4 regions of the Pseudomonas sp. Irchel 3A5 genome follow, and region 3 is predicted to be linked to each of the others. Evidence: predicted binding sites of a transcription regulator. Region 3 holds the regulator's gene; each other region holds the start of a gene.
What was found. The regulator FliA, encoded in region 3, starts transcription of late flagellar genes. The targets are predictions, from matches to a motif close to CTAAAGTTTNNNNNNNNNNNGCCGNTAA.
Positions count from the first base shown of each region.

Region 1 (4,225 bases), on a different contig from region 3:
CCGGACAGCCGCTGGACATCAGCGAGGACGACTGCATGCTGTTTTCTTTCATGGATATGGAGCCCCGCCGCAAGGTCGAGACTGCATTGCGCCAGAGCGAAGAGCGTTTCGCCAAAGCCTTTCGCCTGACCCCGGTGCCGACGCTGGTGTGTAACGCCGAATCGCAGTTTTTGGTTGAGGTGAACGATGCCTTCATTAACACCACCGGTTTCACCGCGCAGGAACTGACCGGGCGATCTGTCGAGGAGCTTGGCTTCATTGACGACCCGAAAAGCTGCGAACAGATATTCGAGGTATTGAAGAAGACCGGCAGCATTGAAGGTATGGAGCTCAAGGTGCGCAAGCGTGGTGATGAGGTCATCGACTGCGTACTGTCTGCCGATACTGTCGTGATTCAGGGTATCTCCTGTTATCTGCTGGTGCTGATGGACATCTCGGAGCGCAAGCGATCCGACCTGGAATTGATCGCGGCCATCGAAGAGGTCATGCAGGACGCTTCCTGGTTTGCCCGCTCGTTGATTGAAAAGCTGGCCAACGTGAAGAAAGGCAAAGCCCCGCAGTTACCAGGCAGTTCATTGACAGACCTGACGGCTCGGGAAAAGGACGTATTGGGCTTGATCTGCGAAGGCCTGGCCGACAAGGAAATCGCGGCACGTCTTAAGCTCGCGCCCAACACCGTGCGCAATCACGTAGCGACCATGTATTCCAAACTTGGTGTACACAGCCGCGCTGAAGCTATTGTCTGGGCAAGGGAGAGGGCACTCTTCACCAGTGATGGCCGCAAGCCACTGCACTAGATTGATGGTGCGAATGCACTAGTGCTACCAGTGCAAATTCGTCTGTTTATCTTGGCGCTGTTTTCTTTACCCTGACGGTCCATTTCTGGACCTTGTCAGGGGCAGCAGTTGCAGACTTTTAAGAGCTCGCAAGTACAAGGTGGCCGGCAATGAGCTGGCTGTCGCAGGTCCGTCAGGAAATCGAAGGCAGCTTTGAGCCCTTGGCATGCGAATGCGTCATCAGTGCAGACGCATCCCTCAGCGTACGCATTTATGATCGAGAATCAGGACGCGTTGACCTGATGGTCATCGGCATTGCGCTGGATCAGGTTAAAACCCAGCACGACGTGTTGGCGCTTATCAGCGAATTACGCGATGAGCTGGGCAGTGTCGGAATGAACCCACTTGATGTTGCTCCCTCTTCACAGGCTTGAGTTCCAGGGAATCGGTTCGCGATTGGGTTGCTGGTCAGTGGTACCCAAGCCGACCATCTCGTCATAGACCGCGGGCTGGACGAGGAACAGCGGTACTTCAGGCACGCCCTTCAGGTTTTTGCGTGCCTCTTCCAGTGACGCGATATGCAGCGTGCTGCCCTTGGCATCGATGATAGGGTGGGATTTGCCATCCTTCATCGCATGCATGACGTAGGACCCTCCCTCCATCGTGACCAGATGGACCGCTTCAATTTCGCCTTTCTTCACCTGATCAGCCAATTTACCCAGTTCCATGATATTACCTCTTGAACATTGGCGGACGATTGCCTGCCTGCTCAGGTTTGAGACAGATGCGCGGGTCAAGTTCGGACCTCGCCGATTAGTGGTCGTCAGTTGACAGCAATGCAGGGTTTGGAAAATTAAAAAGCTGACTGTTTGATCAGTTAAAGTTTTTATTACTTTTATTTTTTAGCGGCTTACGCACACACCCCAGCACAGATTTTTCTCGTCCCAATACATTGTTTCTTTCAGCCAGCTTTCAACGTGCCGAATAATTTAATACGGGTGAGGTGTTCCAACTAATGCGAGTAAACAGTGTGCTACTGCAATTTTTAAGATGGCCTCAAGCTTAATTTTTAATGGCCGATAGTTTCACATCGAATGCTAATAAATCTGAAACGGAAGCCTGTTAATGAGAAACCTCAAGGTATCGGTGCGCGCGACACTCAGCTTCATGTTTATCGCTTTTCTGTTGGTGGCCCTGGGGGGGATCTCCGTATGGAAAATGGGCGATATTCGCGAGATGGCTGCGGATCTGGAGAATGACGCACTGGCCAGTATCGTGGTTGCCGACCGGATCAACGCCGCCATGCTGCGCTTGCGTCTTGAGAACCGTCGACTGGTTTCCCAGACCGATCCCGAGGCTATCGCCGCAACCGTCAAAACCATCAACAACCTGCGTGACGAGCTAAGGAAGCAGATTCAGACTTACGCCCCTTTTGTTGCCAGCGACAGGGAAGGCCAGTTATTCAAAGCCGTTTCTGAAAACTCTGAAAAAATGCTGACCGCGTTCGATGGCGTTTCAGCCCTTGCAAGTCGAGGTGCAGCTGCCGAGGCATTGGCTTATATAGCCAGTAACGTAACCCCCGTGACGCGACCTCTGGAAGAAGCAGTGGCCGGGCTTGTCCAGATGAATATTGAAGAGGCGGGCGAAGCAGGTAAAGCGTCCGAGGCGTCTTATCAAAGTGGCTTGATGTTTGTCATTTTCATAATTGTCGCCGCCGCATTGGCAACTATCGCGCTAGCGGTCTTGTTTACTAAAAGTATTGTTGTGCCTTTGCGCGACATGTTGCGGGTCAATGACATGATCGCCAAAGGTGATCTGCGCACCGTTATTACAATCAATGGCAAGGACGAGTTCGCCGACCTTCTGCGCTCCACCCAGCAGATGCAGAACAACCTGCGCGACACCATCAAGCTGATTGGTGATTCAGCCACTCAACTGGCCTCGGCATCTGAGGAGATGAATGCTGTCACTGAAGAGTCCAGCAAAGGGTTGATGCGTCAGAACACCGAAATCGATCAGGCGGCGACGGCGGTCAATGAAATGACTGCGGCTGTTGATGAAGTCGCCCGTAATGCGGCTTCGGCGTCTGACGCTGCCAAGGCTTCTGATCAGGCAACCCGCACAGGCGCTTCGCGGGTTACCAGCACCGTCACTGCCATCGAGAGACTCAGTCAGACCGTGCAGAACACCAGCGGTGACGTGCAGCGTCTGGCGGTACAGTCCAAGGACATCAGCAAGGTGCTGGACGTGATCCGCACCATTGCCGAGCAGACAAACCTGCTGGCCTTGAACGCAGCCATCGAAGCGGCGCGGGCAGGGGAGCAGGGTCGAGGCTTTGCTGTCGTCGCCGACGAGGTGAGGGCGCTGGCGCATCGTACTCAGACGTCCACGCAGGAAATCGAGCAAATGATCGGTGACATTCTCAAAGGCACCGAGCAGGCCACCAAAGCCATGAGTGAGAGCTGTGAGCAGGCGCAAGGTACATTGGGTGTGGCTCATGAAGCGGGCGCGGCGCTGACATTGATTGCCAAAGCCATCAATGAAATCAACGAAATGAATCAGATGATCGCCACCGCTTCGGAGCAGCAGGCCCAAGTGGCTCGTTCGGTAGACGGCAACCTGATGAGTATTCGTGACCTGTCCATCCAGAGCGCGACGGGCGCTCATCAGACCGCAGCGGCGAGTTCCGAGCTGTCGCGTCTGGCGGCTGACATGAACAGGCTGGTGGGACGGTTCGCCCTGTAATTTTTCAGGCTGGGAAAGCTGTAGCGACGCAACAGTCGCTACAGCGCGTTCGGTCGGTGTTCATGATCCCTGTTTCTCATACGCTGCACGCAAGCGCTCACGGATATTACTCAAGTGGCGACGCATTGCGGCCTTGGCACCGTCTGAGTCCCGGTTGGCAATGGTGGCATAAATGTCGTGATGTTCCTGACGCAGCCTGGCGCTGTAATCCTTGATGGCCGTGTTGGCCAGCGCTGCCGAGTTGAGGCGGTTACGCGGAATGAGCGTCAGGCCCAGATGTTCGGTGATATCAGCGAAGTAGCGATTGTCGGTGGCCAGGGCAATTTGCTGATGAAAATCAAAATCAGCGGCTGCCGCTTCGGCCCGGCTCACAGTCGGGTCCTCAATGATGCTTAGCGCCTGTCGCATACGCGCCAGTTGTTCCTCGGTTCTGCGCAGGGCGGCGAAGCCCGCAGAGTCGACTTCGATCCCGATACGTAACTCGATGACTGCCATGACGTCGCTGAGCGTGCGGTCTGCCTGAGGATCGATTTGATCGACTCGCTGCCGAACCACAAACGTTCCGATGCCGTGTCGGGTTTCCACCAGTCCGTGGGATTGCAGGTGCGAAATAGCCTCGCGCACTACCGTACGACTGACGCCGTGCTCCTGGGTAATGTGTTTTTCCGGCGGGAGCTTGTCACCGACCTTGAGCTGACCGTCTT
Region 1 is NZ_FYDU01000012.1:9,452-13,676, forward strand. It holds gene CKW31_RS19475 (helix-turn-helix transcriptional regulator) at 1-797, shown strand, start outside; gene CKW31_RS19480 (DUF1652 domain-containing protein) at 947-1,210, shown strand; gene CKW31_RS19485 (DUF6482 family protein) at 1,199-1,504, opposite strand; gene CKW31_RS19490 (methyl-accepting chemotaxis protein) at 1,902-3,521, shown strand; gene CKW31_RS19495 (FadR/GntR family transcriptional regulator) at 3,582-4,225, opposite strand, start outside.
Region 1: a site for FliA is predicted at 1,832-1,859, ahead of CKW31_RS19490 (methyl-accepting chemotaxis protein). Genes of this name have one in related genera too.

Region 2 (4,225 bases), on a different contig from region 3:
AATTCAAAAAAAGAGGCGAATTGTAGCCCAGCTGTCAGGCTTTGCGACTACTAAAGCTTGTCAGCGCCCGCTCGATGCATTGGCAGGTTTTACCGAAAGCCTGCACCGAGGTTTCCGAAAACTGCCCGCCGCCCTGATCTGCCACCACCAGCATCAACACCTTATTGTTGCTGCTCAGAGATCGGATCAGCCAGTGTTTGCCTGGGAACAAAGCCCGCAGATTACCCGGCAGCAGAGCCGAGAATTGATCGATATTGGCGGGCGTCATGCGGAGCTGGGTGGGCTGAGCCAACAGACGTTGCAATACGGTGCTTTCCTTTATAGAGAGCGCCAGCGACGTCGTTTCAGCTCTCAACCCGGCGATCTGATGGACACGCAGCTGGGTACCGGTCTTGTCTGCCATCAGCAACATCACACGTTCCATGCCGCAGGAAACCAGAGCGTCCCGCGCCGTGGTGGTCAAGTGCATGGCGTTACTGAAGGGGCTCGGGTTGGCGAGCAAGTCGGCGCACAGCTTGCGCCAGCTCTGCAAGGCATCGGGCGAGGGTGGCGGCGCTGCTTGCAGCTTGCTGTGAATCCGGCGGGTTGCCCACGGCCAGATCAGCGCTTCGGCCGGGTGCCACAGGCTTGGGTCATTATGGTTGCGAGCGCTGCTGACTGCGTTCTGATGGGCCTGCTGCTGCACGCTGTCCATGGATTGCTGCAAGTACAGGCTGCTCATTAACTCCCAGCGCAGGCAGTGCGGGCTGTCCCATGCCTGTTGAGCGGCCAGCGCCAGGCCGTTGCCCAGCAGTACGGTATTGGCGGGTTGATTGAACCAGCGACGCAGGTTCGGATCGGCGTCCATCAATTGCTGCTGTTGCAATGGATCGTCATTAGCCCGCGCAATATGCAGCGCCTTGACCAATTGGCGTCGTTCGCTGATCAGCAGCTTGTAGCCTTGAGTCACCCATAAAGGCAGGCGCCACAAGGTGGCCAATTGCATGCAGAGCTCCAGCAGACTGACGCCAAACAGCTTTTTCTCCACTGCCCGGGAAGACTCACCTTTGTGGATAACCCGCAGTTCCCATTCTTCCAGCAATTTCGGGTGCGCCAGCGCTATTGGCCACAGCGGCGCCAGAAACAACAGGCTGCCCAGGTGGATATCCTGCCAGAGCCGCGCCAGGCGAGCCGCGAACAGTCCGTTGGCCTGCTGCGTAGCGTGCTGACTGATCAGTAGCAACTGGCGGAACGTGGCCGGAATCTTCTCGTTTTCCAGAGCGGGCAGGCGGTTGAGCAGCACCTCCGTACGCCCCAGGCCCAGACGAGTGATCGCCACTTCGAGGCTTTCAGCAGGTTCGGTCAGACCGGTGCTTTGATGGTTGGCTTCGCGCATCACGCTCAGGACCAGCGCCGGGCTGTCCTGCATCATGTCGGCGATGTCACGCAAAGAGCGGCGGCTATCATTCAGTGCGCTACGGACCTTATTGTGGCTGGGCAGAGGGACCGGCAATGCAATGCTGTCCAATTGCTTGAGCCACGCATCGAGCGTGTTCGGGACGGGAAGCTGTGGCGACGTTTCTGGAGGCATGCATCATGGCCCGTGCGACTGAAAATGTAGGCAGTGGACACTGCGAAATCAATGGGTAAGACCCTAATTTACGGGCCCCCGTTCACCGGTCAACTGGCTTTTCGATTTTTCTGGCTACAGTCTGGCCCACATATGCCGATAAGTAGAACAAGAGTTTCAAGAACTTCCGCGCATGTCCCTGAACCCGACTCAGTAAGTACTTTCTACCTATGGCTAAAATTATCGGCATCATCGTCGTCTTCGCGAGTGTTCTCGCAGGCTACGTACTTTCTCACGGTAAGATTGGCGCGCTGATCCAGCCTTTCGAGGTGTTGATCATCGGTGGTGCCTGTCTGGGCGCATTTCTGCAAGCCAACCCAGGCTACATGACCATGCACGTCATGAAGAAGTCGCTGAAGATGTTCGGTACGCGCTTCACGCACGCCTTCTATCTTGAAGTGCTGGGTCTGGTGTACGAGATCCTCAACAAGAGCCGCCGTGAAGGCATGATGGCGATTGAAGGGGACATCGAAGACGCTTCGGCGAGCCCGATTTTCGCCAAGTATCCCGGCGTGCTGAAAGACGAGCGCATGACGGCTTATATCTGTGATTACCTGCGTATCATGTCATCCGGCAACATGGCTCCTCACGAGCTGGAAGGCCTGTTTGACATGGAGCTGCAGAGCATCAAGGAAGAGCTGGGTCATCCATCCCACGCTGTAACCGGTATCGCCGACGGCCTGCCCGGTTTCGGTATTGTGGCGGCAGTACTCGGCATCGTGATCACCATGGCTTCCCTGGGTGACGGCGACAAGGCTGCCATTGGTAACCACGTGGGTGCTGCGCTGGTGGGTACCTTCCTGGGTATCATTGCCGCCTACGGTTTCTTCGGTCCTCTGGCGAGCTGCCTTGCCCACGATGCCAAAGAAGAGCTCAACGTCTATGAGGCCATCAAGGCGTCGCTGGTGGCATCGGCCTCCGGTATGCCTCCTTCGCTGGCTGTCGAGTTTGGCCGCAAGGTTCTCTATCCGGCACACCGGCCCAGCTTCAGTGAGCTGGAACAAGCGGTTCGCGGTCGCTGAGTCATGGAAAATAATCAGCCGATAATCATCAAGCGCGTAAAGCGCTATGAAGCCGGTCACCACGGTGGCGCCTGGAAAATCGCCTTCGCGGACTTTGCAACCGCCATGATGGCGTTCTTTCTGGTGCTCTGGCTGCTGTCTGCAGCAACCCCGGAGCAGTTAGTCGCTATCGCCGGTTACTTTAAAGACCCGGTCGGGTTCTCGGACAGTGGTTCGCCCTACGTGATTGATCTGGGTGGATCGCCGGAAATGTCGCCTGATCAGACCTTGAACCCGGAAATCAAGAACACCCCTACACCAGACACTGTGCCAATCGAAGCCGAGACGGCGGAGGCCAAGGCGGAAGAGGTCGAGCAAGAGCGTCTGGAGTTGTTGCTCCAGGAGTTGCAGAACAAGATCGAAGAGAATCCTGAACTGCTGAAATTCAAGGACCAGATCCATTTCGAGATTACTCAGGATGGTCTGCGGATCCAGATTACAGACGCTGATAACCGGCCGATGTTCGACCTGGGCAGTGCGCGTCTCAAGCCCTATTTCGAAGACATTCTGCTGGCCATGGCCGATACCATCAAAGCGGTGCCGAACAAAATCAGCATCAGCGGGCACACAGATGGCAAGCCTTATGTGGGTAACGGCGAGTTCGGTAACTGGGAGCTGTCGGCTAATCGGGCCAACTCGGCACGTCGAGCTCTGGTTGCCGGCACCTACCCGGAAAACCAGGTGGCGCGGGTAGTCGGCTATGCGTCGTCGATGCTGTATGACGGCGAGCATCCGCAAAGCCCGGTCAACCGGCGCATCGATATCATGGTCCTGACCAAGAAGGCCATGCAGCGTATTGAAGGCAGTCAGGTTTACAGGGGCGGCCAGGGCAAAGCCACGGGCACTGAGCCTGCACCGGCTGCGCCAGTCAATCCTAGAATCCAGCCGCCGGATGATCCACAGGCCTACGCCCAGCCGCACGAGATTCGGCAAAAGCTGAACTTGTTCGAAGACGGCACGTTGAAGCTGGATGAGACGAAGAATTAAGGTCTAGCCACGAGCTACAAGCCTCAAGCTGCAAGTAAAAAGCCCGGATCTCGAAAGAGTCCGGGCTTTTTTGTCGGCTGCAAATCTGTAGGAGCTACCGAAGGCTGCGAAGGCATTCTTCCAGACAGTCCGCGATTCGCAGCCTGCGGCAGCTCCTGCAAGGCGCTGCTAGTAGCTGCTTTCCGGCAAGCTGGCGATGATCGAGCGATAGCTGTTCATACGCTGCTGTTGCACGCGGCCTTCTTCCAGCGCGATCAACAATGCACAGCCCGGTTCGCGGTCGTGTTTGCAATCGCGGAAGCGGCAGGTGCCGATCAGGTCGTTGAACTCGATGAAACCGGCTTCGACATCCGCACGGCTGACGTGGCCCAGACCGAATTCACGAATACCCGGGGAGTCGATCAAATCGCCGCCACGGGGGAAATGGAACAGGCGGGCAGTCGTCGTGGTGTGTGTACCTTGCCCGGACAACTCGGACAGCGGCCCGACACGGGTTTCAACTTCAGGCAGCAAGCTGTTGACCAGAGATGACTTGCCAACGCCAGACTGACCGACGAACACGCTGATA
Region 2 is NZ_FYDU01000001.1:49,232-53,456, reverse strand. It holds gene CKW31_RS00215 (HDOD domain-containing protein) at 35-1,570, opposite strand; gene motA (flagellar motor stator protein MotA) at 1,780-2,631, shown strand; gene motB (flagellar motor protein MotB) at 2,635-3,657, shown strand; gene rsgA (small ribosomal subunit biogenesis GTPase RsgA) at 3,826-4,225, opposite strand, start outside.
Region 2: a site for FliA is predicted at 1,685-1,712, ahead of motA (flagellar motor stator protein MotA). Genes of this name have one in related genera too.

Region 3 (4,225 bases):
CGGGGCGCGGGATCAAATCACGTAATTATCTGGTACTGGCAACCACCAGCCAGAAACAAGTGCTGACGGCTGCGTATCACAGCTACAAACGCTGTGGTCTGGCCGGCTGCATCCTGACCAAGCTGGACGAAACTGCCAGCCTGGGGGAAGTGCTCAGCCTTGCCATCAGTCATGAGTTGCCTGTGGCCTATCTGACTGATGGGCCTAGAATTCCTGATGATCTCCACATTCCGCGCAGGCACCAATTGGTGACGCGCGCGGTCAATGTGCAGATGCAAGAAGAGCCAAGCGAAGAGGCCATGGCGGATATGTTCGCCGACCTTTACCACAACCCCAACAAACGGGTCGGTTAAGTGAAGCGAACTATTCAGAGTTACCTGCATCGGTGGTCTGCCTGGCATTGCTCTTCATTGAGCGTGTCGCCCGCAATCTGGCTTCGGTCTACGCAAGACAAGGTAAACAATTAACATGGGCAGCATGCATCCCGTACAGGTGATCGCGGTGACCGGCGGCAAGGGTGGCGTCGGTAAGACTAACGTGTCAGTGAACCTTTCGCTGGCCTTGGCCGAGCTCGGCCGGCGCGTCATGCTGCTGGACGCCGACCTTGGCCTGGCGAATGTCGACGTCCTTCTGGGGCTGACGCCAAAACGTACCCTCGCCGATGTGATCGAGGGTCGTTGTGAGCTTCGCGACGTGTTGTTGCAAGGCCCGGGCGGGATTCGAATCGTGCCTGCTGCCTCCGGCACCCAGAGCATGGTTCATCTGAGCCCGGCGCAGCACGCCGGTCTGATTCAGGCATTCAGCGACATTGGCGACAATCTCGACGTGCTGGTCATCGACACAGCCGCCGGTATTGGCGAGTCGGTGGTCAGCTTTGTCCGGGCCGCTCAGGAGGTCTTGCTGGTGGTGTGCGATGAGCCCACTTCCATCACGGACGCCTACGCTCTGATCAAGTTGCTCAATCGCGATTACGGCATGAACCGTTTCCGGGTCCTGGCCAATATGGCCCAGAGTCCTCAGGAAGGGCGCAACCTGTTCGCCAAGTTGACCAAGGTGACTGACCGCTTCCTGGACGTCGCTTTGCAGTATGTCGGCGCAGTGCCTTACGACGAATGTGTGCGTAAGGCCGTACAGAAACAACGTGCCGTATACGAAGCTTTCCCACGCTCTAAATGTTCGCTGGCGTTCAAGGCCATTGCGCAGAAGGTCGATACCTGGCCGCTGCCTGCCAACCCACGTGGACATCTTGAGTTCTTCGTTGAGCGACTGGTTTACCAGACAACTGCAGGGCCTGTTCAATGACCGCGAGCGGCTATCAGATGTACAGCAAAGCGTCCCGAAACTCGCAATATGATTTGATCGAGCGGTATGCTCCGCTGGTCAAGCGCATTGCCTACCATTTACTGGCGCGCTTGCCTGCCAGTGTTCAGGTCGAAGACTTGATTCAGGCGGGGATGATCGGCTTGCTGGAAGTTTCCACCAAGTACGATTGCACCAAGGGTGCCAGTTTCGAGACGTACGCCGGGATTCGTATCCGTGGTGCGATGCTCGATGAAGTGCGCAAGGGCGACTGGGCACCTCGCTCGGTTCACCGCAATACGCGCATGGTCAGTGACGCAATTCGCTCAATTGAAGCAAAAACAGGCCGTGACGCTAAAGATCACGAGGTTGCGGCCGAACTCCAATTGAGTCTCGATGATTACTACGGGATTTTGAACGATACCTTGGGCAGTCGCCTCTTCAGTTTCGACGACCTTTTGCAGGACGGCGAACATGAAGGACTGCATGAGGATGGCGCAAGCGGTTCGCTTGAGCCGTCGCGCGACCTGGAAGATGAACGCTTCCAGGCTGCGTTGGCAGATGCAATTGCCAACTTGCCGGAGCGTGAACGTCTGGTTTTGGCGCTGTACTATGACGAGGAGCTGAACCTCAAGGAAATCGGTGAGGTCCTGGGGGTCAGCGAATCTCGAGTCAGCCAGTTACACAGCCAGTGCGCAGCTCGTTTACGAGGGCGTTTGGGAGAGTGGCGAGCGCGTTGACAAGTGGTACGTAATCCTTGGTGATTACGTGTTGCGTGTGAGCAGGCTGTGCAAAGCGTTACGTGGGACAGTGGACAAGGCTGGGGCCATACAGGCATTCGTACCACGGACTGTTAAAAGCAATAGCTTTCATGCAGTCCGTGGATTTGCTGTGCGGTTTCCATAGTTGTTGATTTACCAAGCCCGTCGTTTTCGTGCAGCCGATGTGAGCTGTGCCGGTATTGATTGAACAGCGCGTTCAGGTGCTGAACGCGTCAAAGACTGCTTGGAGGTCGAATTGGACAAGAACATGAAAATCCTCATCGTTGATGACTTCTCAACGATGCGGCGGATCATTAAAAACCTGCTGCGTGATCTGGGCTTTACCAACACGTCCGAAGCCGATGACGGGCTTACCGCGTTGCCAATGCTGGAAAGCGGTTCCTTTGACTTTCTGGTAACGGACTGGAACATGCCTGGCATGACTGGTATCGACCTGCTGCGTAAAGTGCGTGCCGATGAGCGCCTCAAGCACCTCCCGGTGTTGATGGTGACCGCAGAAGCCAAGCGCGACCAAATCATTGAAGCGGCTCAGGCCGGCGTCAACGGTTATGTCGTCAAGCCATTCACGGCTCAGGCGCTGAAAGAAAAGATCGACAAGATCTTTGAGCGCGTCAATAGCTGATGTATGCCGCGAGGGCTTTATGGAGAACAACGAAACGTCAATGGGCGAGTTTGAATCGACCCTGAAAAAACACGCAACCGAGCTGGTGGCGAGCCTTGAAAAAGGCCGTTTCGGCGACGCCGTGCAACTTATCCATGAGCTTAACCAGGCTCGGGATCGTGGCCTGTATCAGGAAATCGGCAAGCTGACCCGCGAGTTGCACAGCGCGATCGTCAACTTCCAGATTGACCCGAACATGCCGCAAGCCGAAGAGGTGTCCCAGATCACGGACGCCACCGAACGCCTGTCGTATGTCGTCAGGCTCACGGAAAATGCGGCTAACCGCACCATGGACCTGGTCGAAGAAAGCACCCCGCTGATGCACAGTCTGAACGACGAGGCCAAGGCCTTGAGCGCGGACTGGGGGCGTTTCATGCGGCGTGAAGTCAGTGCTGAAGAGTTTCGTGAGCTGGCGCGACGTGTCGATGGTTTCTTGACGCGCACCGAAAAGGATACCCATGAGGTTTCCTCCCACCTCAACGACATTCTGCTGGCCCAGGACTTCCAGGACCTGACCGGTCAGGTGATCAAGCGCGTCACGCAATTGGTCACTGAAGTCGAGAGCAATCTGCTGAAATTGGTGCTCATGGCCAGTCATGTAGACCGCTTTGCGGGCATCGAACATGACGACGAATCCATCCGCGCAGAAAAAGATCCAGAAAAACATATCAAACAGGGTGAAGGTCCGCAGATTCATGCCGATAAACGGGAAGACGTTGTGTCCGGACAGGACGATGTAGACGATCTGCTATCGAGCCTGGGCTTCTAAGTCTGGTCTGTTGACGGTTAATTTTAGGGAGCACCCCAATGAGCTTCGGCGCCGATGAAGAGATCCTTCAGGATTTTCTGGTAGAGGCCGGCGAAATTCTCGAGCAGTTGTCTGAACAGTTGGTCGAGCTGGAAAGCCGACCGGATGACGCAGATCTGCTCAATGCAATTTTTCGCGGTTTTCACACTGTAAAAGGGGGCGCCGGCTTCCTCCAGCTCCATGAGCTGGTGGAGTGCTGCCACATCGCCGAGAACGTCTTCGACATCCTGCGCAAGGGTGAGCGTCGCGTAGATTCGGAACTGATGGACGTGGTCCTTGAAGCGCTGGATGCGGTCAATGCGATGTTCAGTCAAGTGCGTGAGCGCAGTGAAGTGACTCCGGCAACACCGGAATTGCTGGCTGCCCTGGCGCGCCTGGCGGAGCCGGCATCGGCTGACGAAGCGCCTGCTGCTGACGTCGTGGAGGAGGCACCTGTCGAAGCTGTCGCCGAAGCGCCTTCCGACGAGATCACCGATACCGAATTCGAAAACCTGCTTGATTCGCTCAATGCAGCCAAGGAGCAAGCACCGGTTGCTGCTGCACCGGCTGCAACGGGCGTAGCCGCAACTGACGAAATCACCGACTCGGAATTCGAATCGCTGCTCGACCAGTTGCATGGCAAAGGTCAGTTTGCTCCCGACGTGGCACCTGCTGCCGCTGCGGTAGCGCCTGCAC
Region 3 is NZ_FYDU01000013.1:211,115-215,339, reverse strand. It holds gene flhF (flagellar biosynthesis protein FlhF) at 1-353, shown strand, start outside; gene fleN (flagellar synthesis regulator FleN) at 469-1,302, shown strand; gene fliA (RNA polymerase sigma factor FliA) at 1,299-2,039, shown strand; gene CKW31_RS21470 (chemotaxis response regulator CheY) at 2,329-2,703, shown strand; gene CKW31_RS21465 (protein phosphatase CheZ) at 2,723-3,511, shown strand; gene CKW31_RS21460 (chemotaxis protein CheA) at 3,550-4,225, shown strand, end outside.

Region 4 (4,225 bases), on a different contig from region 3:
TTCGATGTAGAAGTGCGGCGCCAGTTGAATGAAGAGGACCTGACCGGCCGTCTGTTGTCCGACGGCGCGTTGGCGGTTGAAGAGTTTCACCTGGAGCTGGCGCGCGCACTGCGCAACGCAGGTCCGTGGGGGCAGCACTTTCCCGAGCCGTTGTTTCACGGTGTTTTCCAGTTGGTAGAGCAACGGGTGGTGGGCGAGCGTCATCTGAAGATGGTGCTCAAGAGTGAGTGCGGCAGCGTGAAGCTGGATGCCATCGCATTCGGTATTGACCGTGATGTCTGGCCAAACCCGAACATTCGTTGGGTCGAACTGGCCTATAAACTGGATCTCAACGAGTTTCGTGGCAATGAAACCGTGCAACTGATGGTGGCGCACATCGCGCCGCGCTAGCGCACACAGCAGGAACCCTCAAAGCTATTGGATTGTCGACTAGGCTTCAGGCACGTTTTTTATCGCGTGCCTTGCTGCCTATTACAGCCTGAGAGGTTCCCATGAGCTTGTTGTTAGAACCCTACACCTTACGCCAGCTAACCTTGCGCAACCGCATTGCGGTATCCCCGATGTGTCAGTACTCAGCGGTCGATGGCCTGACGAACGACTGGCATCTGGTCCACCTTGGCAGCCGCGCAGTGGGCGGTGCTGGCCTTGTCTTTACCGAGGCTGTTGCGGTCACCAAAGACGGCAGAATCACGCCTGAAGACCTTGGCCTGTGGAACGATGAGCAGATCGAAGGCTTGCAGCGAATCACCCGCTTCATCAACGCTCAAGGCGTGGTTGCAGGGATTCAGCTCGCCCACGCCGGACGCAAGGCCAGCACTTGGCGGCCGTGGCTGGGCAAGTCGGGCAGCATCAAAGCCGAAGAAGGCGGCTGGACTCCTTGGGGGCCATCGCCGATTGCCTTCGATCCCAAGCACACGGCGCCGGTGCAATTGAGCGAGGCGCAGATTCAGGACGTCATTCAAGCCTTCGTGGCCTCTGCAAAGCGGGCGCTCACGGCCGGGTTCAAGGTCGTGGAAGTCCATGCCGCCCACGGTTATCTGTTGCACCAGTTCCTGTCGCCGCTGAGCAATCAGCGTCAGGACAAATACGGCGGTTCATTTGAAAATCGTATTCGCCTGACGCTTGAAGTGACTCAAGCTGTACGTGCGGTCTGGCCTGAAGAGTTGCCTTTGTTTGTGCGAGTGTCCGCCACTGACTGGGTGGAAGATGGCTGGAACCCGGATGAAACCGTTGAACTGGCGCGCCGCTTGAAAGAGCTGGGTGTTGACCTTATCGACGTGTCGTCGGGCGGCACTTCAGCCAATGCTGAAATCCCTGTGGGTCCGGGTTATCAGACGCGCTTCGCCGAACGGGTTCGCAAGGAGTCGGAGATGCCGACGGGCACCGTGGGCATGATCACCGAACCGGCTCAGGCCGAGCACATCCTGCGCACCGGGCAGGCCGATATCATCCTTCTCGCCCGTGAACTGCTGCGTGATCCTTACTGGCCGTTGCATGCCGATGATGACCTCGGCGGCCGCAAGGCAACCTGGCCTGCGCAGTATCAGCGTGCTACCCATCGTGATCAGCCGATCCATGAGTCTGATTTGCGGGATTAGTGTGTGATGGGCGTCGGTGCTTGCCCGCAAGCATGATGGCGTGGGACCGCCTTTAGCCGGGAAAGGGCCAGTACCGCCGGTACATTTGTATTGGTGGACATACCGCTTTCCCGGCTAAAGCCGGTCCCACGTCTTCGTTGCAACATCCGGAAGCACTCCGACTCTCCAGCCATGACACACTTCGTTTTACTCTGCCGTGTACCCAATCGAATGAAAAAGTCTGTGGAGGCTTTCCATGAACACGCGTGGCTTACTCGACCAACTTCTTAAATCCGGCCAGGAGATGTTGCAGAACAAGGCCGGTGGTGCCGGGCATCAGCAAGGCGGCAAGAAATCCTCTGCTGCGGGCGGCCTGGGTGGTTTGTTGGGCGGTGCTGGTGGCGGTGGTTTGAGCAGCCTGTTGTCAGGTGCGGGCGGTGGTGCCCTGGCTTCCGGCGCCATGGGTTTTCTGCTGGGCAGCAAGGGCGGGCGCAAAATTGGCGGCAAAGTGCTGACTTATGGTGGCCTGGCCGCCCTGGGTGTTATTGCGTACAAGGCGTATGGCAACTGGCAGGCCAAGCAGGGCCTGGCCGGGCAGGGCGAGCCACAGACCATTGACCGTCTGCCACCGGAGCAAGTCGAGGAGCACAGTCAGGCAATCCTTCGCGCATTGGTCGCCGCAGCCAAATCCGATGGTCATGTCGATGAGCGTGAACGTGAGCTGATCGAAGGTGAATTTACCAAACTGACCGGTGATCAGGAGTTGCAGCAATGGCTGCACGCCGAACTGCACAAGCCTCTGGACCCGGTCGAAGTCGCGCGTGCCGCGAAAACGCCGGAGATGGCGGCAGAAATGTATATTGCCAGTGTGATGATGGTGGACGAAGAACAGTTCATGGAGCGTGTGTATCTGGACGAACTGGCCCGTCAACTGAAGCTGGCACCTGCATTGAAGGCTGAGCTGGAAATACAGGTGCGTCAGGCGCAGGTTTAAAAGCAGTCGGTTGTGCTTGCTCGCAGCAAATGACAACGCGGTATGCCTTTCAGCCGCGTCTCATGTATCGCGGGCAAGCCTCGCTCCCACAGTTCCTGCGCGCTCTCGTAGGACCGGCTTTAGCCGGGAGGACGTCAGTACATCCGCTAAAAATCCATCCCCAGGACTATTGCCCTCGCGGCTGAAGCCGGTCCTACGGGGTTGCGATCAATCTTCGGGTTTGTGAGGAGACATAGAATCTCCCACAGTTCCTGCGTAAAGCTGGCCCAACCACCCATCTGCAACACCACATCTAACCCCTGCACTCATCCGAATACCCAAGGCCTGTAAGAAAATTCTCTGGATTTCGTGGGAATAACCCTAATTTATCTCTGAAACAACCCCCTTAGTTCGTCAGAGCCTGGGCTATACTCAGGCCGCGTTGGGCCGCTCATCGGTCCGCTTCTTGAACCCGGCGTGAAGTCCGGTGTTGAACTCTTGAGGGATGACCGTGAAGAACTGGACCTTACGCCAACGGATCTTGGCGAGTTTCGCCGTAATTATCGCCATCATGCTCATGATGGTTATCGTGTCGTTTTCCCGCCTGCTATCCATTCAGTCCAGTGAAGAAGAAGTTCGCCTCGATGCACTTCCAGGCGTGTACTACAGCACCCTGCTGCGCAGCGCTTGGGGTGAAAGTTACATTCGGACTCTTGAGCTGATCGGTGAAGGGGAGGGGCGTGAGTTGACCGGCCCGGAAAAAGACCAGTTCAAGGATTTCGAGGCGCGCCTTCAACAGCAGGTCGACAACTATAAGCAAACCATCTTTGACGATAACGACCGCGCGAATTTCACTGACTTCGAGCGGCAGCGTGAGACTTACACGCGCCTGCTCAATGACGTGCATACCAGTTTCCAGCGCGGCGACTATATAAAAGCCAAGACCGAGTTTTACGATCAGACCAGACCAGTCTGGACGCTGGGTCGTAAGCAACTTAACGACATCATCGTCATCAACAAAAAAGTAGCTGATGACGCGACGGACCGAATTGTCGTCGCTGTTACCGGCGCAAAAATCAGCATGGGGCTTTCTCTGCTCATCGCGATTATCGCTGCGACATCATGCGGACTGTTGCTGATGCGTTCGATCATGTCGCCGATGCAGCGCATCGTCAGCATCCTGGAAACCATGCGCACCGGCGACTTGAGCAAACGGCTCAATCTGGATCGCAAAGACGAATTCGGCGCAGTGGAAACCGGTTTCAATGACATGATGACCGAGCTGACTGGCCTCGTTTCCCAGGCTCAGCGCTCCTCGGTACAGGTCACGACATCCGTCACCGAGATTGCTGCCACTTCCCGGCAGCAGCAGGCCACGGCTACCGAAACCGCCGCGACTACTACTGAAATTGGCGCGACGTCCCGGGAAATTGCTGCCACTTCCCGGGATCTGGTTCGCACCATGACCGAAGTGACCAGTGCTGCTGATCAGGCTTCGATCCTTGCCGGTTCCGGTCAGCAGGGCCTGGCACGTATGGAAGACACCATGCACCAGGTGATGGGCGCGGCGGATCTGGTCAACGCCAAACTGGCGATCCTCAATGAGAAGGCTGGCAACATCAATCAGGTGGTCGTGACCATCGTCAAGGTCGCTGACCAGACCAACCTGCTGTCG
Region 4 is NZ_FYDU01000005.1:371,450-375,674, forward strand. It holds gene recJ (single-stranded-DNA-specific exonuclease RecJ) at 1-390, shown strand, start outside; gene CKW31_RS10765 (NADH:flavin oxidoreductase/NADH oxidase) at 492-1,598, shown strand; gene CKW31_RS10770 (tellurite resistance TerB family protein) at 1,834-2,571, shown strand; gene CKW31_RS10775 (methyl-accepting chemotaxis protein) at 3,062-4,225, shown strand, end outside.
Region 4: a site for FliA is predicted at 2,977-3,004, ahead of CKW31_RS10775 (methyl-accepting chemotaxis protein). Genes of this name have one in related genera too.